DNA from 3 places in the Raoultella sp. genome. Region 3 is predicted to be linked to each of the others. Evidence: predicted binding sites of a transcription regulator. Region 3 holds the regulator's gene; each other region holds the start of a gene.
The links. Region 3 encodes CRP, which controls carbon source genes, mostly activating them, when cyclic AMP is high. Its sites were predicted from a motif close to ATGTGANNNNNNTCACAT; they were not measured.
Positions count from the first base shown of each region.

Region 1: the regulator CRP is predicted to act here: its motif matches at 4,232-4,249, upstream of azuC (stress response protein AzuC).
Region 2: the regulator CRP is predicted to act here: its motif matches at 6,074-6,091, upstream of rbsD (D-ribose pyranase).

Region 1 covers NZ_JBCNNS010000054.1:16,969-27,177, reverse strand. The annotation lists gene tyrP (tyrosine transporter TyrP) at 1-569, opposite strand, end outside; gene ACZAHD_RS11715 (YecH family metal-binding protein) at 763-1,002, shown strand; gene ftnA (non-heme ferritin) at 1,039-1,536, opposite strand; gene ACZAHD_RS11705 (RpiB/LacA/LacB family sugar-phosphate isomerase) at 1,969-2,607, shown strand; gene ACZAHD_RS11700 (MFS transporter) at 2,670-4,091, opposite strand; gene azuC (stress response protein AzuC) at 4,299-4,382, shown strand; gene ACZAHD_RS11690 (DUF2766 family protein) at 4,462-4,713, shown strand; gene ACZAHD_RS11685 (non-heme ferritin-like protein) at 4,950-5,453, opposite strand; gene ACZAHD_RS11680 (arabinose ABC transporter substrate-binding protein) at 6,355-7,335, shown strand; gene araG (L-arabinose ABC transporter ATP-binding protein AraG) at 7,398-8,912, shown strand; gene araH (L-arabinose ABC transporter permease AraH) at 8,927-9,907, shown strand; gene otsB (trehalose-phosphatase) at 10,069-10,209, shown strand, end outside.
Region 2 covers NZ_JBCNNS010000096.1:2,121-12,329, forward strand. The annotation lists gene asnA (aspartate--ammonia ligase) at 1-945, shown strand, start outside; gene viaA (ATPase RavA stimulator ViaA) at 963-2,411, opposite strand; gene ravA (ATPase RavA) at 2,408-3,907, opposite strand; gene kup (low affinity potassium transporter Kup) at 4,125-5,993, shown strand; gene rbsD (D-ribose pyranase) at 6,178-6,597, shown strand; gene rbsA (ribose ABC transporter ATP-binding protein RbsA) at 6,608-8,113, shown strand; gene rbsC (ribose ABC transporter permease) at 8,119-9,084, shown strand; gene rbsB (ribose ABC transporter substrate-binding protein RbsB) at 9,112-10,002, shown strand; gene rbsK (ribokinase) at 10,103-10,209, shown strand, end outside.
Region 3 covers NZ_JBCNNS010000048.1:5,769-15,977, reverse strand. The annotation lists gene ACZAHD_RS10820 (hydrolase) at 1-724, shown strand, start outside; gene ACZAHD_RS10815 (YheU family protein) at 721-939, shown strand; gene ACZAHD_RS10810 (phosphoribulokinase) at 975-1,841, shown strand; gene ACZAHD_RS10805 (OsmC family protein) at 1,906-2,310, opposite strand; gene crp (cAMP-activated global transcriptional regulator CRP) at 2,617-3,249, shown strand; gene ACZAHD_RS10795 (YccS/YhfK family putative transporter) at 3,302-5,380, shown strand; gene argD (bifunctional acetylornithine/succinyldiaminopimelate transaminase) at 5,370-6,590, opposite strand; gene pabA (aminodeoxychorismate synthase component 2) at 6,680-7,243, opposite strand; gene ACZAHD_RS10780 (putative adenosine monophosphate-protein transferase Fic) at 7,288-7,878, opposite strand; gene ACZAHD_RS10775 (YhfG family protein) at 7,868-8,035, opposite strand; gene ppiA (peptidylprolyl isomerase A) at 8,143-8,712, opposite strand; gene tsgA (MFS transporter TsgA) at 8,989-10,173, shown strand; gene ACZAHD_RS10760 (cytosine deaminase) at 10,170-10,209, opposite strand, start outside.

The DNA.
Region 1 (10,209 bases), on a different contig from region 3:
ATCACCGGGATCGCCGACAGCGCCATGCCCTGCTGAAGCGGGAGCGTCAGCAGATTGATCCGGTGAATATGTGGCAACAACAGCGCCAGCATAATAGTGAGAAAAATGATCTTGGCGCTAAACAGGAAACGGTTAAACAGATCAACCAGCGATGTGCCGAGGCAGACTACCGCGCCGCCAACGGCGGTAAACAGCAGCACGCCGCCCGCAGGAGGAAGCGACCAGCCCAGCCACTGGTTGAGGCTGGAGGCCAGCAGTTCACCCGCGCCGCTGATGTAGGCAGCGGTCAGCGCGTACATCAGGAATAACATGCAGATGCCGGTCAGCCACTGCCCGTAACGCCCGAGATAACGTGCCGCCAGCGAACCGAGTCCCATGTCAGCAGGCACGTGCTGATAGACCTCCAGCAATAATAACGCGGTATAGCACATCAGCGCCCACAGCGCGATCAGTAAGCAGAAGGTGACGCTGAAGCCCACGCCCGCAGAAGCCAGCGGCATTGCCAACATCCCTGCGCCGATTGTGGTTCCGGACACGATTAAAATACTACCCAGAGTGCGATTCTTCACGTTTCTCTCTATCCATGAAGGAATTAGCAATAAAATATGCCGCGCAGAGTATGTGAAAATATCATTCTCGTCAAATGAGGGTTACAGTGGTTGTAATTAAATATTTACACTTGTGCAGGCCGCCTGAAGACTGCGCTGGCGCAAAGCTTGCTGCCAGCCACCGGGCTATTCTGGGCGTTTTACAGGAGGAGTTATGCAATCGATTCATGGTCATGAAGTGCTGCAGATGATGCTCGCCTCGGGCGAACCTTACTCGACAGCCAGTCTTGAGGCGGCAATCGTCACGCGCTTCGGCGCAGATGCACGTTTTCATACCTGCTCGGCAGAAAATTTAAGCGCAGCGGAGCTGGTGGCGTTTCTACAGAAAAAGGGGAAGTTTGTTGCCACAGAGGCGGGGTTTAATACGCGGGAGAGTAAAATTTGCCGACATTAATTTAGCGGCGAAGCCGAAACTTCGCCGCCGGGAGAATTAATTCTGCGTGTCGAGTGTTGCCAGTTCTTTATCAATAAAGTACAGGCCTTCGCCGCTTTTACCGGCGAGGGTCAGTTTATCAATAACAGATTTAAATAATTTCTCTTCTTCGTGCTGTTCAGCCACATACCACTGCAGGAAATTAAACGTCGGATAATCCTGATTCGTCATGGCGGCGTGGGCCAGCTCATTAATTTTCTGGGTAATCAGCTGTTCGTGTTCGTAGGTGACACGGAAAAGCTCATCCAGCGATGCATACTCGGCAAACGGCGAGGCGATGGCGTTGATGCAAGGCAGGCTGCCGGTATCGGTCAAATAATCAAACAGGCGCTGCATATGGGTCATCTCTTCCTGCGCATGACGGCGGAGGAATGCTGCGGCGCCTTCAAAGCTGTGGTAGCTGCACCATGCGCTCATTTGCTGGTAAAGCAGAGAAGAATAAAGCTCAAGATTCATTTGCTCATTCAGTTTATCGATCATTTCTGTTTTCAGCATCGCGTGTGCTCCGAAAATAAAGACTTAACATAATGGTGTCGCCACTATAATTTGTTATTAATTTATTTGCAAAAAGTAAATTAAAAAAATTATTTATTAAAAATGAAAATGGGAATAAAACGCATTGGCAATTTAATAAGTAATGAGAATGGTTTCGGTTTAATATTTTAGCCAGTGCGTATTAGCGAAATAAAAACAGAAATAAGGTGTCAGGCGTAGCAGGATAATGGCCCCCAGAAAACGGGCTTCGTCGGTACCCGTGGAGGCTGGCAAGGGTACGGCGGGAGCCAAAAGCAAAAAATGTGAAGTGCCACTTAATTTATAAAACAACTTTTCATAAAATTTGAAAGTGTGTTTGTTAAGTAGTAAGGTCCATCATAACGCTAACGAACGATCGCGGGAGTGCCCGCACAGCATTCAGGAGAGTAAAGCATGAAAATTGCACTGATGATGGAAAACAGCCAGGCCAGCAAAAATGCCGTCATCCTCAATCAGTTAAACGCTGTTGTCGATGAAAAGGACTTCCCGGTTTACAACGTCGGGATGAGCGATGAGCAGGACCATCATCTGACCTATATTCATCTGGGTATCATGGCCAGCATTCTGTTGAATTCGAAAGCGGTTGATTTCGTAGTGACCGGCTGCGGTACAGGGCAGGGCGCGCTGATGTCGCTGAACATCCACCCTGGCGTGGTGTGCGGCTACTGTATTGATCCGGCTGATGCTTTCCTGTTTGCGCAGATTAATAACGGTAACGCGCTGTCTCTGCCTTTTGCCAAAGGTTTTGGCTGGGGTGCCGAGCTGAACGTACGCTTTATTTTTGAAAAAGCCTTTACCGGTCGCAATGGCGAAGGTTATCCACCGGAGCGTAAAGAGCCGCAGGTGCGTAACGCCGGTATCCTGAATGCGGTGAAAGCCGCCGTGGTGAAAGATAACTATCTGGATACTCTGCGTGCTATCGACCCGGAACTGGTCAAAACGGCTGTCTCCGGCGCGCGTTTCCAGCAGTGCTTTTTCGAGAACTGCCAGGATAAAGAGATCGAAGCTTTTGTCCGTCAGATAGTCGGCTAAGCATGCGATTTTGTCCCCACGAAGGCCAGCTCCCGCTGGCCTTCGTGCTTTTATTTCTTCCTCTATTTCTTCCTCGTGGAGACGCTGCTGCCAGCATCTTTGCTCAACCGCAGACTATCCACCATTCCTACCAGACAAATTAAGGCAATAAAGACGAAGGAGAGTCGGAAGCTGATGCCCGGCAATGTGGTCAGGCTTAACCACTCACTGGCCTTTTCACCAATGCGAATGCCGATCGCGCCAAGCGTGATCCCCAGACCCACGGCCAGCTGAGAAGCGGTACTGAATAGCGTATTGGCGTAGCTCATCTGCGCCGGCGGGACGTCGGAAAAAGCAAGCGTGCTCACGCCGGTGAACTGAATCGAGCGGAACACGCCGCCGAGAAACAGGATCAGGAAAATGAGCCAGACCGGGGTCTGCGGCGTTAAAAAAGCGCAGGCCAGCAGCGAGATGACGTTGAGCGCCCCGTTTATCAGCAGCAGCCGGCGGAAGCCGAGACACCGGATGAGCGGGGTGGTTACGGGTTTAATGGTGAAATTGCCGACAAACACCGCTAGCACCAGCAGCCCGGAATGGAAAGGATCCATACCAAAGCCGACCTGAAACAACAGCGGCAGCAGAAAGGGAACGGCGCTGATAGAAGCTCGGAAAAGCGATCCCCCGTACATCGTAACCCGAAAGGTGGGCACCTGTAGCGCATCCAGACGCACCATTGGCCAGTCTGCCCGGCGAAAGTGGCGAAGAGAGAACAGCATACATCCCGTACCGAGCCCAAGCAGAGCCAGGGTTGCCCAACCTTGCGGCCGGGTATCGCCAAGCAACTCCATGGCGCTCACCAGGCAAACCATGGCAAGCGATGTTGTAAGGAAACCGGGAAGGTCAAAGGGGCGCCGCTCCACTTCGAGGATATCGGGAATAATACGCAGCGACAGCACTATAGCTATCAATCCCAAAGGAACATTAATAAAGAATATCCAGTGCCAACTGGCGTAGCGGGTAATAAAGCCGCCCAGCGGTGGACCGATGATGGGCGCAACCAGCGCTGGCCATGTCAGCGTGGCAATGGCTTTGATGAGCTGATCTTTCGGCGTGGTCCGCAGTACCGCCAGCCGGCCGACGGGAACCATCAGCGCGCCACCAATCCCCTGAAGGATACGCATGGCGACAAAGGTGTCCACGTTGGTGGACAAGCCGCAAAAAACGGAGGCAAGGGTAAAAATGGCCAATGCCAGCGTGAAGATCTTACGTGCGCCAAAACGATCGGCAATCCAGCCGCTGGCCGGGATCAACACCGCCAGCGTAATCAGATAGGCACTGATACCGATGTTCAGGTCAACCGCTGCAATGTCAAAATCCTTTGCCATGTCCGGCAGCGCGGTCGCGATGACTGTCCCGTCAAGAAACTCCATGAAAAATGCCCCGGCGACCAGCAGTGCGGGAGTGGAGAAGGCGCGGCCTTCTCGTGAAGAGATATCTGTACTCATTGTGTCAGCCATCGCCAGGTGAGGTGCTTATCGCGGGGAAAGCGCGCAGGTGCTTAACTCTGCGATTTTTCTCACTTTTGTTTTATTTATAAAATATTTTTGTGAAAAAAATGTGATTCAACGCATGTTTTTATTGATTTATGTGACGTAAGTCATATTATATGCCCATCAAAGGTAACACTTGCATAACAAAACCGGAGTCACTTCATGAAGCTGCGCAAAATTCTGAAGAGCATGTTCGAGCAGTACTGCAAAACATTTAAAGATGTACCGATGGGCGGTATGTTCTGATAAAAAAACCTGCTGCGGCAGGTTTTTTTATCTCTCGGGATTTAGGTTACTATTACGCTCCTCGAAAAAGGAGTAATAAATGTCTCAACATCTCACCGAACAAGACGAACTGGTTTCTGACGTTGTCGCCTGCCAGTTGGTTATCAAACAAATTCTCGACGTCATTGATGTCATCACCCCTGTCGAAGTACGCGAAAAAATGACCACGCAGTTGAAAGCCATCGATTTTGCCAGCCATCCGGCTTCGGCGGATCCGGTAACGCTGCGCGCGGTCCAAAAAGCGATTGCGCTGATTGAGCTTAAGTTTACACCGCAGGGTGAAGCTCACTGAGTTGTTTCGCCCCGCTCGTTGTCGATGGCGGGGCGAAAACCTGATGTTAATGAGAGATGGCGGTCTTTACCGGCACCGGCTGCTCATCTTTAAATAGCTTACTGTTGCCCCAGCACTTCTCACAACACCGGGCGACTATACCGGTCAGGGCGAGCGCGATGATGCGGTACTGCAGTCGTTCCCTCCGGTTTATCCTCGCGGAGGGAACGGCTAATATGGTGCTCGCCGCTACGGCCTTAATCCTCGTTGTGTGTCACCAGACTGAGCAGATGGCGATCGGTTTGCTGCATACCTAAACCGGCTTTATCCGCGTTACGGACCTCTTCAAGTACGCTTTGCAGCAGCATGCCGTCTTGCTGCTGCTCTTTCTCAAGCAGCGTCAGGAAGCGCCAGGTGGTCTCATCGCGTTGCGCTTTGGCTTCTTCCGTCAGTCCGGACAGCATGCTGCTACGCTGTTCATAATCGGCCAGGGTCGCGGTAAACAGATCTTCGAGGGAATGACAATTAGGGCTGTAACTGTCTTCATTTTTGACGATCGGCCAGTTTCCGCCGGTTTTCATAAAATCGAATACGCGCATCATCTGCGTCACGTGGGATTGTGCCCGGGAGCGCAAAAAGATAGCAGTGCCGTTCAAACGCTGCTGTTCGCACCATTCGCTGAGATGCAGATATAAATTTGATGCACGGAACTCAAGGTTCATCTGATTATTGAGTTTTTGAGCAATTCCAGGAACGACCATAAAAATATCCTTATTAAGCTGAAGTTATCATTCGTGCGTGTGGTACGTCGGGAACCTTCGTCGGTGAACGATAAAATGCGAGACTGTTTACGCATATTTACGCGTAACATTGTCGGCAAAATAATGAATTTGCACTTTCCCTATGTGTATCGGTAATTATTAGCGGCTGCCGATATATAGAGAATACCCTCAAGAGTAGGCTAAGGAAACTCTCAATTAGTCTGGTTTACTTTTTGTTACAATATCCTTATAAGACATATTGTTTTGCTTTTTTTTGGACTTTGTTTATATATCTTCATGATTTTATTGTTTTTGTCAGACTGGGGTTTTTATACTATGGATGATGGCTACGACATATTTATTAAATATGAATTTAATCCTGATGCATAATTTGGTCATATCGCATCGATACTTCGGTAAAAAAAAGGTAAATGGTGATGACGCCATTTTTACCGGATGAGATAAACGGAGCAGTGAGGTGTATTCTGTTATTAGCGGTAATAAAATTCTCCTGAGCGATATTTCATCTGGTGAGAAGTCGTATCAGTAAAGGAAACGGCTGAAGAAGGGGGAGTTGCACCTTAGGGAAACCCGCTGAGAAGGGGGGCGGCGCCCGCCACAAGGATAAGTCTGCTGGTGATATGGATAATGTCGCTATACATAGGGTTAATTGTCTGACAATTAGCTCTTTTTTTATGTCATTTTTCGCTAAATCTATGCACGCAATTACTGTAATTCCGTGATGTGATAATGCTCTCGTATGGAGAATTGATTTCCGGTTATTACTTAATGAACAACGGCAGTGCGGTGTGCGATTTTTCTAATGCCTTGTTTTAAGTCCGATAAAAAAATTAAGTCCGATACTTCCCTACAGAAAAGCGAAATAAAGCTGGAGTTTACCATGCACAAATTTACTAAAGCGCTGGCGGCGATCGGTCTCGCTGCGGTTATGTCACAATCAGCTATGGCTGAAACACTTAAACTCGGATTTCTGGTGAAACAGCCTGAAGAACCCTGGTTTCAGACCGAATGGAAATTTGCCGATAAGGCCGGTAAAGATTTGGGCTTTGAGGTGATTAAAATTGCGGTCCCGGATGGTGAGAAAACCCTTAATGCCATCGACAGCCTGGCGGCCAGCGGGGCGAAGGGCTTCGTTATTTGTACTCCTGACCCGAAACTCGGATCGGCGATTGTCGCCAAAGCTCGCGGATATGATATGAAAGTCATCACCGTCGATGACCAGTTCGTTAATGCGAAAGGTAAACCGATGGAGAGCGTGCCGCTGGTGATGATGGCCGCCAGTGAAATTGGTGCTCGTCAGGGTCAGGAGCTGTACAAAGAGATGCAAAAACGCGGCTGGGATGTGAAGGATACCGGCGTGATGGCGATTACCGCCGATGAACTCGATACCGCCCGTCGTCGTACCACGGGCTCCATTGATGCACTGAAAGCGGCCGGCTTCCCGGATAAACAGATTTACCGCGTCCCTACCAAATCCAACGATATTCCGGGCGCCTTCGACGCCGGTAACTCAATGCTGGTACAGCATCCTAAGGTGAAACACTGGCTGATCGTGGGGATGAATGACAACACCGTGCTGGGCGGCGTGCGCGCAACCGAAGGCCAGGGCTTTAAAGCCGGGGATGTGATCGGTATTGGCATTAATGGGGTGGATGCGGTTAACGAACTCTCCAAAGCACAGGCAACCGGTTTCTATGGCTCTCTGCTGCCTAGCCCGGATATCCACGGATATAAAACCAGCGAGATGCTCTACAACTGGGTCACTAAAGGCGTAGAACCGCCGAAATTCACTGCGGTTACCGATGTGGTGCTGATCACGCGCGACAATTTCAAAGAAGAGCTGGCGAAGAAAGGGCTGTAAGGCCTGGTTGACCATGCCTCCCGCATTCTGCGGGAGGATGAGCATCGAAGAGCGGAGTTGTTATGCAACAGTCTACCCCCTATCTCTCATTTCGCGGTATTACCATGACGTTTCCCGGCGTTAAGGCACTCTCCGATATTAGTTTTGACTGCTACAGCGGACAGATCCACGCCCTGATGGGAGAAAATGGTGCCGGAAAATCGACGCTGCTGAAGATTCTCAGCGGCAACTATATCCCCACCGCCGGCGACCTGCAGATAAACGGTCAGCCGCGCGTATTCACCAACACTACCGAAGCGCTTAACGCCGGAGTGGCGATCATTTATCAGGAGCTGCACCTGATTCCGGAAATGACCGTTGCGGAAAATATCTACCTCGGACAAATCCCGCATAAGTACGGGCTAGTGAACCGCTCACTGCTCAACTACGAAGCTCGTCTGCAGCTGGAGCATCTGGGGCTGGATATTGACCCGGAAACGCCGTTGAAATATCTCTCCATTGGCCAGTGGCAAATGGTAGAGATTGCCAAGGCGCTCACCCGCAACGCCAAGGTCATCGCCTTTGATGAACCGACCAGTTCTCTTTCGGCGCGCGAGATAGATCATCTGTTTCGTGTCATCCGTGAATTGCGCGAGGAAGGGCGCGTGATTATTTATGTTTCACACCGCATGGAGGAGATTTTTGCGCTCAGCGATGCGATCACCGTATTTAAAGATGGCCGCTATGTACGCACCTTCGATGATATGCAGACCGTGAGTCATGACGCGTTGGTACAGGCGATGGTGGGACGTGAGCTGGGCGATGTTTACGGCTGGAAACCACGTGAGTATGGCAAAGAGCGCCTGCGCCTGGAGCAGGTTAAGGCGCCCGGCGTCCGCCAGCCGGTAGATCTGTCGGTGCGCAGCGGAGAAATCGTTGGCCTGTTTGGGCTGGTCGGGGCCGGGCGAAGCGAGCTGATGAAAGGTTTGTTTGGCGGAACCCGTATCACCGGCGGTCAGGTGTATATCGACGGGCAGGCGATCGATATTCGTAAACCGGCGCAGGCTATCGAGGCCGGAATGATGCTGTGTCCGGAAGACCGCAAAGCGGAGGGCATTATTCCGGTCCACTCCGTACGCGACAATATCAATATTAGCGCGCGTCGCCGACATATTCACGCGGGCTGCATTATCAATAACGGCTGGGAAGCGCACAACGCCGATCAACATATTAAGTCGCTCAATATCAAAACCCCAGGCCCGGAGCAGCTGATTATGAATCTCTCCGGCGGCAACCAGCAGAAAGCGATTCTGGGACGTTGGCTGTCGGAAGAGATGAAAGTGATCCTGCTGGATGAGCCGACCCGCGGTATTGATGTGGGCGCTAAGCATGAAATCTATAACGTTATCTATGCCCTGGCGGCCTCCGGCGTCGCCGTCGTTTTCGCCTCCAGCGATTTACCCGAAGTGCTCGGCGTCGCCGATCGTATCGTGGTGATGCGCGAAGGTGAGGTGGCGGGCGAACTGCTGCATGACGATGCCAATGAACAGCAGGCGTTAAGCCTTGCGATGCCAAAAGTGAGCCAGGCGGTCGCCTGAGTAAGGAGTCAATGATGTCTTCTGTTACCACCCCTAATGCCCGACAGACTTCGTTTAGCTTTGCCCGAATCTGGGATCAGTTTGGCATGCTGGTTGTTTTTGCCGTGTTGTTTATCGGCTGCGTGATTTTTGTGCCCAATTTTGCCTCGTTTATCAATATGAAAGGACTGGGGCTGGCGATTTCGATGTCCGGTATGGTGGCCTGTGGCATGCTGTTTTGCCTGGCATCCGGGGATTTTGACCTGTCGGTGGCATCGGTTATCGCCTGTGCTGGCGTGACGACGGCCGTGGTGATTAATCTGACCGAAAGCATGTGGGTAGGGATTGCCGCCGGTCTGTTGTTGGGGGCAATCAGCGGACTGGTTAACGGCTTCGTGATTGCCCGCCTGAAAATTAACGCCCTGATCACGACGCTGGCCACCATGCAGATTGTGCGCGGCCTTGCTTATATTATCTCCGACGGTAAGGCGGTCGGCATTGAAGATGAGCGCTTCTTTACCTTAGGCTATGCCAACTGGTTTGGCCTGCCGGCCCCCATCTGGCTGACTGTCGCCTGTCTGATTATTTTTGGTTTGTTGCTGAACAAAACCACCTTTGGCCGCAATACGTTGGCTATCGGTGGCAATGAAGAGGCGGCCCGCCTGGCAGGGGTGCCAGTGGTGCGGACCAAAATTATTATTTTTGTTATCTCAGGCCTGGTTTCTGCCGCGGCAGGGATCATTCTCGCCTCACGCATGACCAGCGGCCAGCCGATGACCTCGATTGGCTATGAGCTGATCGTCATTTCAGCTTGCGTGCTGGGGGGGGTGTCGCTGAAAGGCGGGATCGGTAAGATCTCTTATGTGGTTGCCGGGATCCTGATCCTCGGCACCGTCGAGAACGCCATGAACCTGCTGAATATCTCGCCGTTCTCTCAGTACGTGGTGCGCGGTGTGATTCTGCTGGCGGCGGTTATCTTCGACCGTTATAAACAAAAAGCCAAACGGACTGCTTAATTCTCCCCCAACCTTTTAGTCTAATCCTCGATTATCGCCAGTGCCCGCTGCGCTGGCGATAGCTATCGAAAATGGCGATCCCGGTCACACTGTCTATACTTACATGGCTAACAATCCGTTAACAACCAGCGTTGTGCTGGCCATGAAAGGAGGAGAAGAGGGTGGCTGACAAGATATCTGTACCGCCTGTGCCAACCGAACATCAAGCATTTTTCTTTGACCTCGACGGCACACTTGCCGATATCAAACCTCATCCCGATCAGGTTGTTATCCCTACATATGCGCTGCAGGCGCTGAGGCAG
Region 2 (10,209 bases), on a different contig from region 3:
TCTCACTTTTCCCGCCAGTTGGAAGAGAAACTTGGTCTGATTGAAGTCCAGGCGCCTATCTTAAGCCGCGTAGGAGACGGGACTCAGGACAACCTGTCTGGTTGCGAGAAAGCGGTTCAGGTTAAAGTGAAAACGCTGCCAGACGCCCAGTTTGAAGTAGTTCATTCACTGGCGAAGTGGAAACGTCAAACGCTGGGACAACACGACTTTAGCGCGGGTGAAGGGCTGTACACGCACATGAAGGCCCTTCGCCCCGATGAAGACCGACTGACTGCCATCCACTCTGTTTATGTCGACCAGTGGGACTGGGAACGCGTGATGGGTGACGATGAACGCCATGCCGGAACATTAAAATCAACCGTAGAGGCTATCTACGCTGGGATCAAAGCGACCGAAGCCGCCGTGTGTCAAGAATTCGGCCTGACGCCGTTCCTGCCGGAACAGATTCAGTTCATTCATAGCCAGACGCTGCTGAGCCGTTATCCGGATCTCGATGCCAAAGGCCGCGAACGGGCGGTTGCGAAAGAGCTGGGAGCCGTATTCCTGATGGGCATTGGTGGTAAGCTTTCTGATGGCCAGCGTCACGATGTTCGTGCGCCGGATTATGATGACTGGAGTACGTCGGTTGAGGAAGGTTTTAGCGGCCTGAACGGCGATATTCTGGTGTGGAACCCGGTGCTGGAAGACGCTTTCGAGCTCTCCTCTATGGGGATCCGCGTGGATGCCGATGCCCTGAAACGTCAGTTGGCGATCACCGGTGATGAGGATCGTCTGAAGCTGGAGTGGCACCAGGCACTGCTGCGCGGTGAAATGCCGCAGACTATTGGCGGCGGCATTGGTCAATCTCGTCTTACCATGCTGCTGTTGCAGCTGGATCATATCGGCCAGGTACAGTGCGGCGTGTGGCCGGCGCAGGTTCGTGAGAGCGTGACTTCGCTCCTTTAATCGCCCCGATAGCTTCGTTAACGCCGCCAGCGTCGCAGCAGGCGGCTACGTAACCCAGTATCAAAGCGCCAGATATGATCGAAGATGCGCATAATGCCGGGTTTGCCATGTACAGACATCGCCACCGCATGAAAGCGATGATGGTGCTTGCGCTGTAGCTCCCCTACCTTATTGATCACCTCATCCGGCAGACGCTGGGCAATAAAATCGGAAATCACCACCGCGTCGGCGTCAACCCACTGCGGATTTTGCATTCGCTCAATGATGGAACGGAAACAGCTGGCTAAATCCGTGCCGCCGCGAAAACGCTGGCTCAGGAAGCGGATCGCCTGCTCCAGGCCCTGCGGGCCCGTCAGCTCGTAATGCACCACTTCGCTGGAGAACAGCATAATAAAGCAGCGGCGATTGTCGGCCAGTGCCACTCGCATTAATGCCAGGCAAAACGCCTTGGCGCACTGTTCGTTGAAACCGCCCATCGAACCGGAAGTATCGACGCAGACGATAAACGGCCCGCGCGGTTGTTCGTCAAAATCTTGCCGGGTCACCGGCCTCTCGGTGATTTTTTCCCGCCAGGCGTCGCCATGTAACCGATAGGTCAGTAGCTGCTTTTCTACCAGCTTGCGATAGAACTCGAATTCCAGTTCCGTGATCCCCAGCGTCGCCAGCTCCGGCGGGAGCAGACGCAGGATATCGTCGCTCTGCTGCAGGCCATCAACCTGTTCCGGTACCGTTGCCGGCTCACGAACCAGGCTGCGAAAGGCTTCCATCGGCGCATCTTTTTTTGGCACCGATTTGGCTTCCCGAGAACGGCCTAACTGTTCAGCCAGCTGCATCAGTTCCGGCTGCTGACTGAGAAAGTCACCGTAGCGAATGATCAGCTGATAGTCGGCGCGTTTCAGCTCGCCGGCACTCATATCCCACAGCCGACCCGCAGCGTTATCGTTCTCCACCAGCACCGGCTCCAGTTGCCCGCTCAGGGTCATCCTTTCCTGGACTTCGCTCAGCAGCTGATCGCGTTCTTCATCCAGCAACTGCTGGTTGAGAGTGGTTGCCTGCACCACCAGACTCAGACGCCAACGTTGCAAAAACAGAGTATGGAGCGCGGGTGTAAAGGTGGCATTGTTATCCACCAGCTGCTGTGCCTGGGTGGCAAACGGCGAGTGCAACTGATGCAACTGGCCAAGGATCTGTGGGAGCTGCACGATGAACTGCGAGGTGGAGAGCAGTTGCGATCGCTGATAGTGCTGTACTTCGATATCCAGCTCCGGGGGGATCGACGTCTCTTTAAGTCGGGCTCGGACGGCCTCCCGCCAGCGCGGAATATCGGCGGCGATAATATTCTTCAGGCGCGGAAATTTTTCGAAGAACACGGCAAGCTGAGGAGAGGCCAGCAACGCCAGCAGCATCTCTTCAATCATCCCCTCTTCGCTGACTGCCAGCATGACATTCAGCATATCCAGCGTCATGGCTGCCGCGCCTGTTTAATCTGCGCGCCGACGTCTTGCAGGCTGGCTTCAATACGTCCTAACCAGTCGCCGGGAATAAACAGACATTTTTGCTGTTCGCTAAAGCGATTATGTTGCTGGTGCCACTCGTCATCCAGAGCTTCGAGTTGCTGGCGGATTTCTGACGGCATGTTTTCTTGCGATTCGCTGCCGGGCAATGACAGGCGGGAGCCTTGCAGGCTGACGTCGCGAACGACCAGATGCAGGCTAGTATCGACATCGATATTTAACTGTTGGGCGAAACCAATGCCGTTAAGCTTACCGCGGATTTCACCGCCTTTTTCCAGCCAGTGCGAGAGCTCTTCGCGGACGAAGGTAATATGAATCACTTCCATGTCGTGCAGCTTAAGCGGCTGCTGGAGCAGCAGAGTCAGCGTGGTATCCTTGAGTTCAGACGGTAATTCATAATGCGGTTTACGACTGAACATTCCGCCGAGGCGCGTGACCTTCAGCGCGGTTTTGTCGCTGTGCTGCTGTTGGATTTGAATGCGTCTTTGGGTTATGGCGCCCAGTTTGGTCAGCATTGCCTGCTGCTGCCAGGCATGGCTGGTCATCAAGGTTTCCAGCTGTTGTGACATCAGATTCATGCTTTCGATATCGTGCCACAGGCAATCTTTCAGCAAAATCAGATCGATAGGAGCAATCATATCCCGGCCGCTGAAGAAGGCGCTGGCCTGCAGCAGACGAATGGCTTTTTTCCAGCGCCGATCCGAGACATAAGGCGAACCCGGTAACGTATCCAACTGCTGGCGGAGCTGGAAGATAAGCTCAAACACGCTATCCGTGAGTTTCACGGCGCTTATATCCTGCTGCCACTGGCGGAACTCTTCATCGCTGACCTGCAGGCTGGCAGGGACCGGATTGCTGGTTTCATCCTGCTGACTTATCAGCATTGAGCGGAAGTTCGTTTTATCCTGGACCTTATCCAGCCATAAACGGATGAGCATGCGATCGTACAACGCTTCAAGGCTACTGTCCGCTTCCGGTAATTCATTTGAGGCTGCCACCAGCAGGCGCATGGGGATTTTTTCTTCTTTCGCCCCGTTGCGGAAATGACGTTCGTTGATTGCCGTCAGTAAGGTGTTGAGGATCGCCGGGCCTGCTTTCCAGATTTCATCAAGGAAGACGATTTCGGCTTCCGGAAGATAACCTGTCGTCAGGCGCTCGTAGCGCCCTTCATCCTTCAGCGCCTGGATGGAGAGTGGGCCAAAAACTTCTTCCGGAGTGGAAAAGCGGGTCATCAGGTATTCAAAAGCACGGGCTTGCTGAAAGGCGAATTTGAGGCGGCGGGCGATCAGGCTTTTCGCGATGCCCGGCGGACCGAGTAAAAAAACGCTTTCGCCGCTGAGTGCGGCAAGCAGGCAGAGTCGTATCGCGTGACTGCGTTCGAACAAACCTTTTTCAAGGGAGGCGCTGAGCCGGGAAATTCTTTCTGCCAGTAAATGTGATTGAGCCATAATTGAGTTGCGTGCTTTTTCATGTTTCGTTATTGGTTCGAGTATAGATGTTTGATTAGGGATGGTAATAGCCTGAAGAATCGATTTATTTTCTTTGAGGCAGGTTAATATGATGTTAGTTAGGGGTACGATTCAGCAAATAATCGTGCATACTGTGCGCTTTTTGTGGGCCAAGGGACTAGGCACACATTTGTTTTATAAACGAAAAGACTAGTCTATGAGCACTGATAATAAGCAATCGTTGCCAGCAATAACGCTGGCGGCTATCGGCGTGGTATACGGAGATATCGGTACCAGTCCGCTGTATACACTTCGGGAATGTCTGTCTGGTCAGTTTGGCTTTGGCGTTGAACGTGATGCTGTTTTTGGCTTTCTGTCGCTAATATTCTGGCTGTTGATCTTTACCGTATCACTCAAATATATCACTTTTGTCATGCGCGCAGATAACGCCGGTGAAGGGGGGATTCTGACGCTGATGTCGCTGGCGGGTCGCAATACGTCCGCTCGAATGACGTCGGTTCTGGTTATTCTTGGCCTGATTGGCGGCAGCTTCTTCTATGGTGAAGTGGTGATTACCCCGGCGATTTCAGTCATGTCGGCTATTGAAGGGCTGGAAATTATCGCCCCTAATCTGGATACCTGGATTGTCCCCATCTCCATTATCGTGTTGACGCTGCTGTTTGCTATCCAGAAGCACGGTACCAGTATGGTCGGCAAGCTGTTTGCGCCGATTATGCTGATTTGGTTCCTGTTGCTGGCGGTGCTGGGCGCGCGCAGCATTATCGCCAACCCGGAAGTGCTGCAGGCGCTAAACCCTTACTGGGCGGTTCATTTCTTCCTTGAATATAAAACCGTCTCTTTTGTTGCGTTGGGCGCGGTGGTGCTGTCCATTACCGGTGTCGAAGCGCTGTATGCGGATATGGGGCACTTTGGCAAACTCCCGATTCGTCTGGCCTGGTTTTCGGTGGTCCTGCCCTCGCTGGTGCTGAACTACTTCGGTCAGGGAGCACTGCTGTTGCAGCACCCGGAAGCGATCAAAAACCCCTTCTTCCTGCTGGCCCCTGAATGGGCGCTGATTCCGATGCTGATCATTGCGGCGCTGGCGACGGTTATCGCCTCGCAGGCGGTTATTTCCGGAGTCTTCTCGCTGACTCGCCAGGCGGTTCGCCTGGGGTATCTGTCGCCGATGCGGATTATTCATACCTCGGAAATGGAGTCCGGACAGATCTATATTCCGTTCATCAACTGGCTGCTGTATGTCTCGGTGGTCATCGTGATTATCAACTTCGAGCACTCTTCGAACCTGGCGGCGGCGTACGGGATCGCGGTAACGGGAACCATGGTGCTGACCACGATTCTCTTCACTACGGTTGCGCGTAAAAACTGGCACTGGAATAAGTTCTTTGTGACGTTGCTCTTTATTGCCTTTATGAGCATTGATTTTCCGCTGTTCTCGGCCAACCTCGATAAGATTGTTTCCGGCGGCTGGCTGCCGTTAACGCTGGGTCTGGTGATGTTCACCGTGATGACGACCTGGAAAAGCGAACGTTTCCGTCTGCTGCGTCGGATGCATGAACACGGTAACTCTCTGGAAGCGATGATCTCTTCCCTGGAAAAATCACCGCCGGTTCGCGTACCGGGGACCGCCGTGTATATGTCCCGTGCGCTGAACGTGATTCCTTTTGCGCTGCTGCATAACCTCAAGCATAACAAGGTGCTGCACGAACGCGTGATTCTGCTGACGCTGCGTACTGAAGATGCACCTTACGTGCATAATGTTCGTCGCGTGCAGATTGAGCAGATTTCACCGTCTTTCTGGCGCGTGGTGGCCAGCTACGGCTGGCGCGAAACGCCAAACGTGGAAGAGGTGTTCCATCGCTGTGGGCTGGAAGGACTGAGTTGCAGAATGATGGAAACCTCGTTCTTTATGTCGCATGAATCGTTGATTATCGGTAAACGACCATGGTATTTGCGTCTGCGTGGAAAACTCTACCTCCTGCTGCAGCGTAACGCCCTGAGGGCACCGGATCAGTTTGAAATCCCGCCAAACCGGGTGATTGAACTCGGCACTCAGGTCGAAATTTGATGCTCTGATGCCCTTCCTCGTGAAGGGCTTTTTGGTTTTTTTGCCCCGCTTCACTTTTCCTTCCCGGCGTTTGCGAAACGTTTCGATGGCGATCACATTTCTCTCTTCTGGTGATGGTTTTTCGTGTGTGTATTGACAATACTTGCGACAGCGAAACGTTTCGCTACTGGAGCAAAAGAGAAAAATGAAAAAAGGCACCGTACTTAACGCTGATATTTCTTCGGTTATCTCCCGCCTGGGTCATACCGATACGCTGGTGGTCTGTGATGCCGGTTTACCGGTTCCCCGCAGCAGCGCGCGCATCGATATGGCATTAACCCAGGGCGTACCCTCCTTTATGCAGGTTCTGGAGGTGGTGACGGCGGAAATGCAGGTTGAGGCGGCGATCCTGGCGGAAGAGATAAAAACTCACAATCCGCAGCTCCATGCAACGTTGCTCACTCACCTTGAGCTGCTGCAGCAACGCCAGGGAAATACCATTGAAATTCGTTACACCAGTCATGAGCAGTTTAAAAAACAAACCGCAGACAGTCAGGCGGTGATTCGCAGCGGGGAGTGTTCCCCGTATGCGAACGTGATTCTCTGTGCCGGCGTGACGTTTTGAGGTCGCCGCTATGGAAGCCTTATTGCAATTAAAAGGGATCGATAAAGCGTTCCCTGGCGTGAAGGCGCTCTCCGGCGCCTCGCTCAATGTCTACGCTGGCCGCGTGATGGCACTGGTCGGCGAAAACGGTGCCGGCAAATCCACCATGATGAAGGTGCTGACCGGTATCTATACCCGCGATGCTGGCTCATTGTTGTGGCTCGGCAAAGAGATCTCTTTCCACGGACCGAAGTCCTCCCAGGAAGCCGGAATCGGCATTATTCATCAGGAACTCAACCTGATCCCACAGCTGACGATTGCAGAAAACATTTTCCTCGGTCGTGAGTTCGTGAACCGGTTTGGCAAAATCGACTGGAAAATAATGTATGCCGAAGCCGACAAGCTGCTGGTGAAGCTGAACTTACGCTTTAACAGCCAGAAGCTGGTGGGCGATCTGTCGATTGGCGATCAGCAGATGGTTGAAATCGCCAAGGTGCTGAGCTTTGAGTCGAAGGTCATCATTATGGATGAACCAACGGACGCATTAACCGATACCGAAACGGAATCTCTGTTTCGCGTCATCCGCGAGCTGAAAGCGCAAGGGCGCGGGATTGTCTATATCTCTCACCGTATGAAAGAGATCTTCGAGATTTGTGATGACGTGACGGTTTTTCGCGACGGGCAGTTTATTGCCGAGCGCGAGGTGGCCAGTCTGAATGAAGATTTGCTGATCGAAATGATGGTTGGCCGCAAGCTGGAAGAGCAGTACCCGCATCTGGGTAAAGCGCCGGGGGCGGTTCGTCTGAAGGTGGACAACCTGTGCGGACCTGGCGTTGAAAATGTGACCTTTTCCCTTCGTCAGGGTGAAATTCTCGGCGTCGCCGGGCTGATGGGGGCCGGACGAACGGAGTTGATGAAGGTGCTGTACGGCGCTCTGCCGCGCTCCAGCGGTTCCGTCACGCTCGACGGCCATGAAGTGGTGACCCGTTCTCCTCAGGATGGTCTGGCAAACGGGATTGTCTATATCTCCGAAGACCGCAAGCGCGATGGCTTAGTGCTCGGCATGTCGGTGAAAGAAAACATGTCGTTAACGGCACTGCGCTATTTCAGCCATGCTGGTGGTCGCCTGAAGCACAAAGATGAGCAGCAGGCGGTGAGCGATTTTATCCGCTTATTCAATGTGAAAACACCGTCAATGGAACAGGCAATAGGCCTGCTCTCCGGTGGTAACCAGCAAAAAGTGGCTATCGCTCGCGGGCTGATGACGCGGCCGAAGGTGCTGATCCTTGATGAACCGACCCGCGGCGTGGATGTCGGGGCGAAGAAAGAGATCTATCAACTGATCAACCAGTTTAAAGCCGATGGTCTGAGCATCATTCTGGTCTCTTCGGAGATGCCGGAAGTGTTGGGCATGAGCGATCGCATCATTGTGATGCATGAAGGGCATCTCGGCGGTGAGTTCACACGCGAGCAGGCCACCCAGGAAGTATTGATGGCTGCCGCTGTGGGCAAGCTTAACCGTGTGAATCAGGAGTAAAAAAGATGACAACCCAGGCTGTTTCTGGTCGCCGCTATTTCACAAAAGCATGGCTGATGGAGCAAAAGTCGTTGATTGCCCTGCTGGTGCTGATAGCGATTGTTTCGACCATGAGCCCTAACTTTTTTACCGTTAATAACCTCTTCAATATCCTGCAACAAACGTCGGTCAACGCCATTATGGCCGTCGGAATGACGCTGGTCATTCTGACCTCAGGGATCGACCTGTCCGTCGGGTCTTTGTTGGCGCTGACCGGCGCGGTTGCGGCATCGATTGTAGGGCTGGAGGTTAATGCGCTGGTGGCGATTGCCGCAGCGCTTGCCTTAGGCGCGGCAATTGGCGCGGTGACCGGCGTTATTGTGGCTAAAGGGCGTGTTCAGGCCTTTATCGCCACCCTGGTGATGATGCTGCTCCTGCGCGGGGTGACGATGGTGTACACCAACGGTAGCCCGGTGAACACCGGATTTACGGATAACGCCGACCTGTTTGGCTGGTTTGGTATCGGTCGACCGTTAGGGGTTCCAACGCCGGTGTGGATTATGGCAATCGTCTTTCTGGCGGCCTGGTTCATGCTGCACCATACGCGGCTGGGTCGTTATATCTACGCGCTGGGCGGTAACGAGGCTGCGACCCGCTTATCCGGCATCAGCGTCAATAAAGTCAAAATCATTGTCTATTCGCTATGCGGCCTGCTGGCTTCGCTGGCGGGGATTATCGAAGTGGCGCGTCTCTCTTCCGCGCAGCCGACGGCGGGTACCGGCTATGAACTGGATGCTATCGCGGCGGTCGTGCTTGGCGGTACCAGTCTGGCGGGAGGGAAAGGCCGTATTGTCGGTACCTTAATTGGTGCGTTGATCCTTGGCTTCTTGAACAACGGTTTGAATCTATTAGGCGTTTCTTCCTATTACCAGATGATCGTGAAAGCGGTGGTAATTTTGCTGGCGGTGCTGGTAGACAACAAAAAGCAGTAACTAAGAACTCTACAGGACATCTTAACTATGAATATGAAAAAACTGGCGACCCTGGTCTCTGCTGTGGCTCTCAGCGCAACCGTCAGCGCCAACGCGATAGCGAAAGATACCATCGCCCTGGTTATCTCTACCCTGAATAACCCATTCTTTGTTTCCCTGAAAGAGGGGGCGCAGAAAGAAGCTGACAAACTGGGCTACAACCTGGTGGTACTGGATTCGCAGAACAACCCGGCGAAAGAACTGGCGAACGTGCAGGATTTAACGGTACGTGGCGCGAAGCTGCTGCTGATTAACCCCACCGATTCTGATGCGGTAGGTAATGCCGTGAAGATGGCTAACCAGGCGAAGATCCCGGTCATTACCCTCGACCGTCAGGCTTCGAAAGGCGATGTGGTCAGCCATATCGCGTCTGATAACGTGCTGGGCGGTAAGATGGCCGGTGACTATATTGCGAAGAAAGCCGGTGAAGGCGCCAAAGTGATTGAACTGCAGGGTATTGCAGGGACCTCCGCGGCTCGTGAACGTGGTGAAGGCTTTAAGCAGGCCGTTGCCGCGCACAAATTCAATGTTCTGGCCAGCCAGCCGGCAGACTTCGACCGTACCAAAGGTCTGAACGTCATGCAGAACCTGCTGACCGCTCATCCTGATGTGCAAGCGGTGTTTGCGCAGAACGATGAAATGGCGCTGGGGGCGTTGCGTGCATTACAAACGGCGGGCAAATCCGATGTGATGGTGGTTGGATTTGACGGTACTCCGGATGGTGAAAAAGCGGTAAATAGTGGCAAACTGGCAGCGACCATCGCTCAGTTGCCAGAGCAGATCGGCGTGAAAGGCGTGGAGACTGCTGATAAAGTGCTGAAGGGTGATAAAGTGGATGCCAGCTATCCGGTTGAGCTGAAGCTGGTCATTAAGCAGTAAGATGCGATTCGGACTGGAAACGGTCTGAGGGACAATATAAAAAAGAAAAGCAGGGCATGCGCCACCGGGCTCCGGTGGCGCTTTCCCGGGAACAGAAATAATGAAAACCGCAGGCAAACTTGTCGTCCTTGGCAGCATTAATGCCGATCACATTCTTAACCTTGAATCTTTCCCGACGCCGGGCGAAACCGTCACCGGTCATCATTA
Region 3 (10,209 bases):
GCGCGGCTGGCTGGGCGTGGTAATGCATTTCCGCGGCTGTAGCGGCGAACCCAACCGTAATAACCGCATCTATCACTCGGGTGAAACCGAAGATGGCAGCTGGTTCCTGCACTGGCTACAACGCGAATGGGGTGCGGCGCCAACCGCCGCCGTCGGCTATTCGCTGGGCGGGAATATGCTGGGCTGCCTGCTGGCCAAAGAAGGCGATAATGTCCCGCTGGATGCTGCGGTTATCGTCTCGGCCCCGTTCATGCTCGAAGCCTGCAGCTATCATATGGACAAGGGCTTTTCCCGGGTCTATCAACGATATCTGCTCAATCTGTTAAAGGCCAACGCTGCGCGTAAGCTGAAAGCCTATCCCGGTTCGCTCCCGGTCGATCTGCGCCAGCTCAAAGGCATGCGCCGCATCCGCGAATTTGACGATATGATCACTGCCAGGATTCACGGGTTTGCGGATGCACTCGACTACTATCGCCAGTGCAGCGCCATGCCGCGACTCAGCGACATTACTAAACCGACGCTGATCATTCATGCGAAGGACGATCCTTTTATGGACCACCACTCCATTCCGCCGCAAGAACAGCTCCCGGCAAACGTCGAGTATCAGTTGACAGAAAATGGCGGACACGTCGGGTTCGTCGGCGGTACGCTGCGCAAGCCAGAAATGTGGCTGGAAAGGCGTATTCCGGACTGGTTAACCCGTTGGTTAGGAGCACAAAAATGATGATTCCCTGGCACGATTTGGATCCCGAAACGCTGGATAACCTAATCGAAAGCTTTGTGTTGCGTGAAGGCACCGATTATGGTGAACATGAACGCTCGCTGGCGGATAAAGTCGCCGACGTCAAACAACAATTGAAAAGCGGAGAAGCCGTACTGGTGTGGTCAGAACTGCACGAGACGGTCAACATCATGCCCCGCAAGCAGTTTCACGGCTAAGGCGGCGCCACACATCGTTTACTCTGGGAGTTGTTATGTCTGCCAAACATCCGGTGATTGCCGTCACGGGCTCCAGCGGCGCGGGAACCACGACCACCAGCCTCGCCTTTCGTAAAATTTTCGCTCAGCTAAACCTGCGTGCTGCTGAGGTGGAAGGCGACAGCTTCCATCGATATACCCGCCCGGAAATGGACATGGCGATCCGCAAAGCGCGCGATCAGGGAAAACACATCAGCTACTTCGGCCCGGAAGCCAACGACTTCGGACTGCTGGAAAACACCTTCCTTGAGTATGGGCGTAACGGTAGCGGCCAGTCGCGCAAATATCTGCATACCTATGATGAAGCGGTGCCGTGGAATCAGGTGCCGGGCACCTTCACGCCGTGGCAACCGCTACCGGAGCCGACCGATGTCCTGTTTTATGAAGGGCTGCACGGCGGGGTTGTCACGCCGCAATATAACGTCGCGCAGAATGTCGACCTGCTGGTCGGCGTGGTGCCTATCGTCAACCTGGAATGGATTCAGAAGCTCATCCGCGATACCAGCGAACGAGGCCACTCTCGTGAAGCGGTGATGGATTCCGTTGTCCGTTCAATGGAAGACTATATCAATTTCATCACGCCGCAGTTTTCGCGTACCCATATCAACTTCCAGCGCGTCCCCACTGTCGACACCTCCAACCCGTTTGCCGCAAAGGGCATCCCGTCATTGGATGAAAGCTTTGTGGTGATCCACTTCCGCAACCTGCGGGATATCGATTTTCCCTGGCTGCTGGCGATGCTGCAGGGCTCGTTTATCTCGCATATCAATACGCTGGTGGTGCCGGGCGGGAAAATGGGGCTGGCGATGGAGCTCATCATGACGCCGCTGGTGGAGCGCTTGATGGAAGGTAAAGCGATTTAAATGACCGGGTGGCGCGACGAGCGGTGTCAACCCGGTAAGCAGCGTGCCACCGGGTATCTGGGCATTACGCCTCCACTACCTCAAATGAGTGGGTGATATTCACCGCTTTTTGCAGCATCAGTGCCACCGAGCAGTATTTCTCCGCCGACAGATCCACCGCGCGGGAAACGGCAGCCTCTTTCAGCTCCTTGCCAGTCACGATAAAATGCATATTGATATGGGTAAACAGGCGCGGCGCCTCTTCCCGACGTTCAGACGTCAGCTTGACTTCACAGTTAGTCACGTCGTGGCGACCTTTCTGCAAAATAGACACGACATCGATCGCGCTGCATCCGCCCGCCGCCATCAGCACCATCTCCATTGGGCTTGGCGCTTTATCTCCGGAGTTGCCGTCCATCAGAATCTGGTGACCTGATGCGGACTCTCCGATGAAGGTTAACCCTTCAACCCATTTCACACGAGCTTGCATAAAATTTAACTCCAAGGTTGCAATTTTCCTGACAGATTACGCGTACATAACAATTCTCGCAACGGAAGGCGACCTGCATCATGCTGAAGCGAGACACCAGGAGACATGCGGCAAAAGCTATGCTAAAACAGTCAGGATGCTACAGTATTACATTGATGTACTGCATGTATGCAGAGGAGTTCACATTACAGGCTGAAGAAAAATCACCAGCCCGTTTCCCAGGCATAGGGAAACAATACGATTGCATGCCCGGATGCCGTGTAGTGTCGGCACCCGGAGATAGCTTATAACAGAGGATAACCGCGCATGGTGCTTGGCAAACCGCAAACAGACCCTACCCTCGAATGGTTCTTGTCTCATTGCCACATTCATAAGTACCCATCTAAAAGCACGCTGATCCACCAGGGTGAAAAAGCAGAAACGTTGTACTACATCGTCAAAGGCTCTGTGGCTGTGCTCATCAAGGATGAAGAAGGTAAAGAGATGATCCTCTCTTACCTCAACCAGGGCGATTTCATCGGTGAATTAGGCTTGTTTGAAGAAGGCCAGGAGCGTAGCGCCTGGGTACGTGCGAAAACCGCATGTGAAGTGGCCGAAATCTCCTACAAAAAATTCCGTCAGCTCATTCAGGTTAACCCGGATATCCTGATGCGCTTGTCATCGCAGATGGCTCGCCGTCTGCAGGTGACCTCAGAAAAAGTGGGTAACCTTGCCTTCCTCGACGTCACCGGGCGCATCGCTCAGACGTTGTTGAACCTGGCAAAACAGCCGGATGCGATGACCCATCCTGATGGTATGCAAATTAAAATTACCCGCCAGGAAATCGGTCAGATCGTGGGTTGTTCCCGCGAAACCGTTGGCCGTATCCTGAAGATGCTGGAAGATCAGAACCTGATCTCCGCACACGGCAAAACTATCGTCGTATACGGTACGCGTTAAGTCGATGAAACGGCGTGTTGCGCCCGCAATACGCCGTTTTTGTTTCCCCTCTATGTGGCGCAGGCTGATTTACCACCCGGAAGTCAACTATGCACTGCGGCAAACGCTGGTGTTGTGTTTGCCTGTCGCAATCGGCTTCCTCCTCGGTCACTTACAGCAAGGTCTGCTGTTCTCGCTAGTGCCCGCCTGCTGTAACGTCGCCGGTCTGGATACACCGCATAAACGCTTTTTTAAACGTCTGATTATTGGCGGTTCGCTGTTTGCCGGCTGTAGCCTGGTCGTCCAGCTTCTTCTTCAGCAGGATATCCCGCTGCCCTTGATCCTCAGCGGCCTGGCGCTGCTGCTCGGCGTAACGGCGGAGATCAGCTCTCTGCATGCCAGGCTTCTGCCCGCTTCGTTAATTGCCGCTATCTTTACCCTGAGCCTTGCCGGAAACATGCCCGTCTGGGAACCCCTGCTGATCTACGCCCTCGGGACGCTGTGGTACGGCCTGTTTAACTGGTTCTGGTTTTGGCTATGGCGCGAGCAGCCGTTGCGTGAATCGCTGAGCCTGCTCTATCGGGAGCTGGCTAACTATTGCGAAGCCAAATACAGCCTGTTGACCCAGCATATCGATCCCAGCACTTCTCTGCCGCCGTTGCTCACGCGCCAGCAGAAGGTGGTGGACCTGATCACCCAATGCTACCAGCAGATGCATATGCTGGCGGCGAACCAGCGCAATGACCACAAGCGCCTGCTGCGAGCGTTTCAGATGGCGCTGGATTTACAGGAACATATCTCCGTCAGCCTGCACCAACCCGAAGAAGTGCAAAAACTGGTTGAGCGCAGCCATGCCGAGGCGGTGATCCGCTGGAACGCACAAACCGTTGCCGCCCGCCTGAGGGTACTGGCTGATGACATTCTCTACCACCGCTATCCGCAACGCTTCCACATGGATAAGCAAATCGGCGCGCTAGAGAAAATTGCCTGGCAGCATCCCGACAACCCGGTAGGGCAGTTCTGCGCCTGGCACTTCAGCCGAATAGCCCGGGTACTGCGCACCCAGCGCCCGCTGTATGCTCGCGATCTGATGGCGGATAAAGAGCGCCGTCTGCCGTTGCTGCCCGCGCTAAAGAACTATCTCTCGTGGAAATCGCCGGCGTTACGTAACGCCGCACGTATCTGCGTGATGTTAACGGCCGCGAGCCTGATGGGAAGCACCCTGAACCTACCCAAGCCTTACTGGATCCTGATGACGGTGCTTTTTGTGACCCAAAACGGCTACGGCGCGACACGGGTACGTATTGTCCATCGGGCGGCAGGGACTCTTGCCGGTCTGGCCATCGCCGGCCTGGCATTGCACTTTCACGTCCCGGAGGGTTATACACTCTCGGCGATGCTGGTCGTCACGCTGCTGAGTTACCTGATTATTCGCAAACATTACGGCTGGGCGATGGTTGGCTTTACCGTGACGGCGGTGTATACCCTGCAGCTTCTGACGCTAAATGGCGAGCAGTATATTGTCGCCAGACTTATCGATACGCTTATTGGCTGCCTTATTGCGTTTGGCGGTATGGTCTGGCTATGGCCGCAATGGCAAAGCGGGCTACTGCGCAAGAATGCTCACGACGCGCTGGAAGCCGATCAGGAGGCGATCAGGCTGATTCTCAGCGACGATCATCAAGCCCCGGCGCTGGCCTATCGCCGGATGCGTGTCAACCAGGCACATAACTCACTGTATAACTCGCTGAATCAGGCCATGCAGGAACCCGGGTTTAACACACATTATCTTGATGATATGAAGCTATGGGTCACCCACAGCCAGTTTATTGTTGAGCATATCAACGCGATGACCACGCTGGCCCGCGAGCATACGATGCTAACGCCGGAACTGGCCCGACGCTATCTGGAATCTTGTGAGGTTGCGCTCCAGCGTTGCCAGCAGCGGCTGGATACCGACGGTCCCGGCAGCGCTGGCGATGTGAATATTATGGAGTCGCAGGATGTGGAGGTGAGCCGTGGCCCGTTAAGTACGATGGAGCAACATCTGCAGCGGATCCTTGATCATCTGAACACCATGCACACCATCTCCTCGGTGGCATGGCGTCAGCGCCCGCATCACGGCATCTGGTTACGCGCAATTAAGCGCTAAGCACCTGCTGTACCGCCTGCGCAAAGCGAGCCATGCCTTCGGCAATATCCTTCTCTTCAATAACCAGCGAAGGTACAAAGCGCATTACATCCGGCCCGGCATTAAGCACCATCACCCCCGCATCTGCCGCGGAATAAAGAAAATCGCGAGCCCGGCCTTTATGCTGCGGCTTCAGCTCCGCGCCAATCAACAGCCCCATACCGCGGATATCGCTGAACAGGTCAAACTGCGCGTCAATTTGCTGGAGATGCTGTACAAACAGCGCGCGCTTCGCATTCACTCCCTCCAGCACCTCCGGGGTATTGATCAGATCAAATGCTGCCCCGGCAACGGCGCAGGCCAGAGGGTTACCGCCGTAGGTCGAACCGTGGGAACCGGCGTGGAATGCGCTGGCAATATCGTTGGTGGTCAGTACAGCGCTGATCGGGAAGCCACCGCCCAGCGCTTTGGCACTGGTAAGAATATCCGGCGTCACGCCGTAGTGCATGTATGCAAACAGAGAACCGGTCCGCCCCATTCCACACTGAACTTCATCAAAGACCAGCAGCGCCTGATGCTCATCGCACAGTTCGCGTAGTCCTTTCAGAAACTCCGGCGTCGCCGCCATCACTCCGCCTTCTCCCTGAATCGGCTCTACGACCACCGCACAAGTATGATCGTCCATTACCGCTTTAACCGCATGCAGATCGTTAAACGGCACGTGGATAATGTCTGCCGGTTTCGGGCCGAAACCGTCAGAATATTTTGGCTGCCCGCCCACCGATACCGTGAACAGCGAACGGCCGTGGAAGGCATTGTGGAAGGCGATGATTTTGGTCTTATACGGGCTGTGACGGGTAATTGTATAGTGGCGCGCCAGCTTGAACGCCGTTTCATTCGCTTCGGTGCCCGAGTTCATGAACACCACACGCTCGGCGAAGGTGGCGTCCACCAGCTTGCGACCCAGATGCAGCGCAGGCTCGTTGGTAAAGACGTTGCTGGTATGCCACAAGGTTTCGCCCTGCTCATGCAGCGCCGCGACCAGAGACGGATGACAATGACCTAACGCCGTCACCGCAATCCCGCCCGCGAAATCAACGTACTCTTTGCCCTGCTGATCCCATACGCGGCTACCTTTACCTTTAACCGGGATGAATTCTGCAGGTGCATAAATCGGCAGAATAACTTCATCGAATGTGGCGCGGGTAATTACCGCTTGCTCAGTTGCCATGTCATGCCATCCTTCTTCGTTATGCGATCGTTATTTTGATAATCTACTCACAAAATATGCATAAAAAATCACTCAATGGCAACAACAAATCACCGATTGAGAAAGTTTGCCAGCAGCTGATGTCCCTGCTCGCTAAGAATACTCTCCGGGTGGAACTGTACCCCTTCGAGATCCCATTCCCGATGACGAATCGCCATAATCTCACCACTTTCGCTGCGGGCCGTTACCTCAAAGCATTCGGGAAGGGTCGCAGGATCAATCAGCAGAGAGTGGTAGCGAGTGACGGTCAGCGGATTATTCAGCCCCTGAAAGACCCCCTGCCCGTTATGATAGATGGGTGAAGTCTTGCCGTGCATCACTTTCGCCGCACGGACGATAGTGGCGCCAAAGACCTGGGCGATAGCCTGATGGCCAAGGCAAACGCCTAGCAGAGGAATTTGACCGGCATAATGTGCAATCACCGCCAGCGAAATACCTGACTCATTCGGCGTACAAGGTCCGGGAGAGATCACGATTTTCTCCGGCATCAACGCAGCTATCTCCTCAAGCGTAAGCTCATCATTACGCCTGACCAGCACTTCCGCCCCCAGTTCACAGAAGTACTGGTACAAGTTCCAGGTGAAAGAATCATAGTTGTCGATAAGCAGGATCATAGCGGCTCCGGAAAGAATAAAACCGGGCTATTCTACTCAGATTCTCACGCTTCGCTTACCACTTTGCGAAAGATCCGCTCAAGGGGTTCGGGATCGCCCATCGCCCCCAACTGGTTAGCCTGGCTCCAGGTATCGGGATTGATATCCCGCCAGTCGAGGACAAATCCGGCGTGAAGAGCCAACTGTTCAAAGAAAATCCGCTGAACCAGGCCGCTACCGACGCGAAACGGGTGCAGAACGTTAATTTCCCCATAGTACCAGCTCAGACGCGTGATAAACGTCGCGCGACTGATTCCGCTGAGATAGCCCTCTTCCTCCAGCGCCCGCATCAGCGCATTGCCCTCTTTCTCAATCCACGCAAAGTGACAGAAAGGAGTATCCCCCTGATAGATATCGACTTCTCTGAATTGCCCCGCCCAGTCGAAGATATCCTGATAGAGTTGATGATGAATAAAACAGAGGTAAGGCAGCCCACGGCCACGCGGTCCCAGCGGCAGCGTCGCCGCACGCAAGGAGGTGATTTCCCAGGCCGTTTGCTCCAGCCGCTGCGCCTGACGAATGCCGAGGCGGTTACGCATCACATCGAGCGCAGGGTAGAGGTAAGGGTCGCGATCGTCGCCATATTTACTGCTCATGGCGCCTCCTGATCTCGGCAAGACGCGCCAGCGCTTGTTCGGCAGTCAGCGTGACCAACGGGATCTCAGCCCCCTCCAGGCGACGGCTGGCCTGAAAGTTCACATTGCGTGTCTGTTCCCAGAGTTGAGATTTTTGCTTATCGGTGAGTGAACGCATGGTCGCCTCCCTTATCGTCCCCTGTTTGCCACAAGTATAAGCAGCAATTTCGGGTTACGCAGAGAGGCCGACGAGGCGCGGGCGATGTCACCCGCGTACAAAAAGGCTTATGGCAGCACTTTCGCTGAGAGGATGACGACAGGTTTGGACGGAACATTCTGATACGGTCCGACATTGTGCGTCTGAACCTGAGAAATCTTATCCGCCACGTCCATGCCTTTCACTACTTTGCCGAAGACCGCATAGCCAAAATCTCGCTGTCCGTGGTCAAGGAAGGCATTATCCGCAATGTTAATGAAGAACTGGCTGGTAGCACTGTCCTGATCGGCGGTACGCGCCATCGCGATAGTGCCGCGAGTATTGCGCAGACCGTTATCGGCTTCGTTTTTAATTGGCGGGTTCGGCTGCTTTTGCTGCATCTGTTCGTTGAAGCCGCCGCCCTGCACCATGAAGCCCGGAATCACGCGATGGAAGGTGGTGTTGTTATAGAAGCCGCTATTCACGTACTTCAGGAAGTTATCCACGGAAATCGGTGCTTTCTGGCTATTTAACTCCAGCTCAATATTGCCCGCAGAGGTCGTCAGCAATACACGAGGATCGCCCTTCGCTGCCATTGCCGGAGAGAAAGCTGAAATGGCGAAAACGGCAACCACCGCCGCCAGAGTTGATTTGAGCATGGGAATTCCTTAACGGAGCAGAATAAAAAGCAAGTGCTTTGATTCTAAAGAGCCTTTGTATCCTGGGCCAGCCTTTTACCTAATTTTACGTAGCTGAAATAGTTGTTACGACGCACGCATTGACCAGTACGACAAATAAAAGCGATCTGCGTCACACAAATCAATGCAAAAACAATTTAATTGCATAATAAACGTTTGCTTACATCACTCGAATGAATAAAATCTGTCCGCCCTGGCGCAGTCAATGCGCTTTACATTTCTATTCACAGGCCAGTCATGACTAACAGCAATCGTATCAAGCTCACATGGATCAGCTTCTTTTCCTACGCCCTCACTGGCGCGCTGGTGATCGTCACCGGAATGGTGATGGGAAATATCGCCGATTATTTCCATCTGCCCGTCTCCAGTATGAGCAACACCTTTACTTTCCTTAACGCCGGTATCCTGATATCTATCTTCCTGAATGCCTGGCTGATGGAAATTGTGCCGCTGAAAACCCAACTGCGTTTTGGCTTTATTCTGATGGTACTGGCCGTTGCCGGACTGATGTTTAGCCACAGCCTGGCCCTGTTCTCCGCATCCATGTTCGTTCTGGGGTTGGTCAGCGGAATTACCATGTCGATCGGGACCTTCCTGATCACCCACATGTATGAAGGCCGCCAGCGTGGGGCGCGTCTGCTGTTTACCGACTCCTTCTTCAGCATGGCGGGGATGATCTTCCCGATGGTCGCCGCATTCCTGTTGGCCCGCAGCATCGAGTGGTACTGGGTTTATGCCTGCATTGGTCTGGTCTACGTTGCCATCTTTATTCTGACCTTCGGCTGTGAGTTCCCGGTTCTCGGCAAAAAAGCGCAGCAGGACAATCCGTCGGTAGTGAAAGAAAAGTGGGGCGTCGGTGTGCTGTTCCTCGCGATTGCGGCGCTGTGCTATATCCTCGGTCAGCTGGGCTTTATCTCCTGGGTACCGGAATATGCCAAGACCCTGGGTATGAGCCTGGCCGATGGCGGTAAGCTGGTGAGTGATTTCTGGATGTCGTACATGATTGGTATGTGGTCATTCAGCTTCATTCTGCGCTTCTTCGACCTGCAGCGCATCCTGACCGTACTGGCTGGCCTCGCCACCGTGCTGATGGACCTGTTCATCAACGGTTCACCGGAGCATATGCCGTGGTTTATTCTGACCCTCGGCTTCTTCTCCAGCGCGATTTACACCTCGCTTATTACGCTGGGCTCGCTACAAACCAAAGTCGCATCGCCGAAACTGGTGAACTTTGTACTGACCTGCGGCACCATCGGCACAATGCTGACCTTCGTGGTGACCGGTCCGATTGTGGCTGCCAGCGGTCCGCTGGCAGCGCTGCACACCGCTAACGGCCTCTACGCCGTCGTCTTTGTGATGTGCTTAATCCTTGGCTTCGTCTCCCGCCACCGCCAGCACAACGCGGCAGCGGCTTCCCACTAAGCCTTTGCCGGCCCCTTTGCGTCAGCGAAGGGGCTG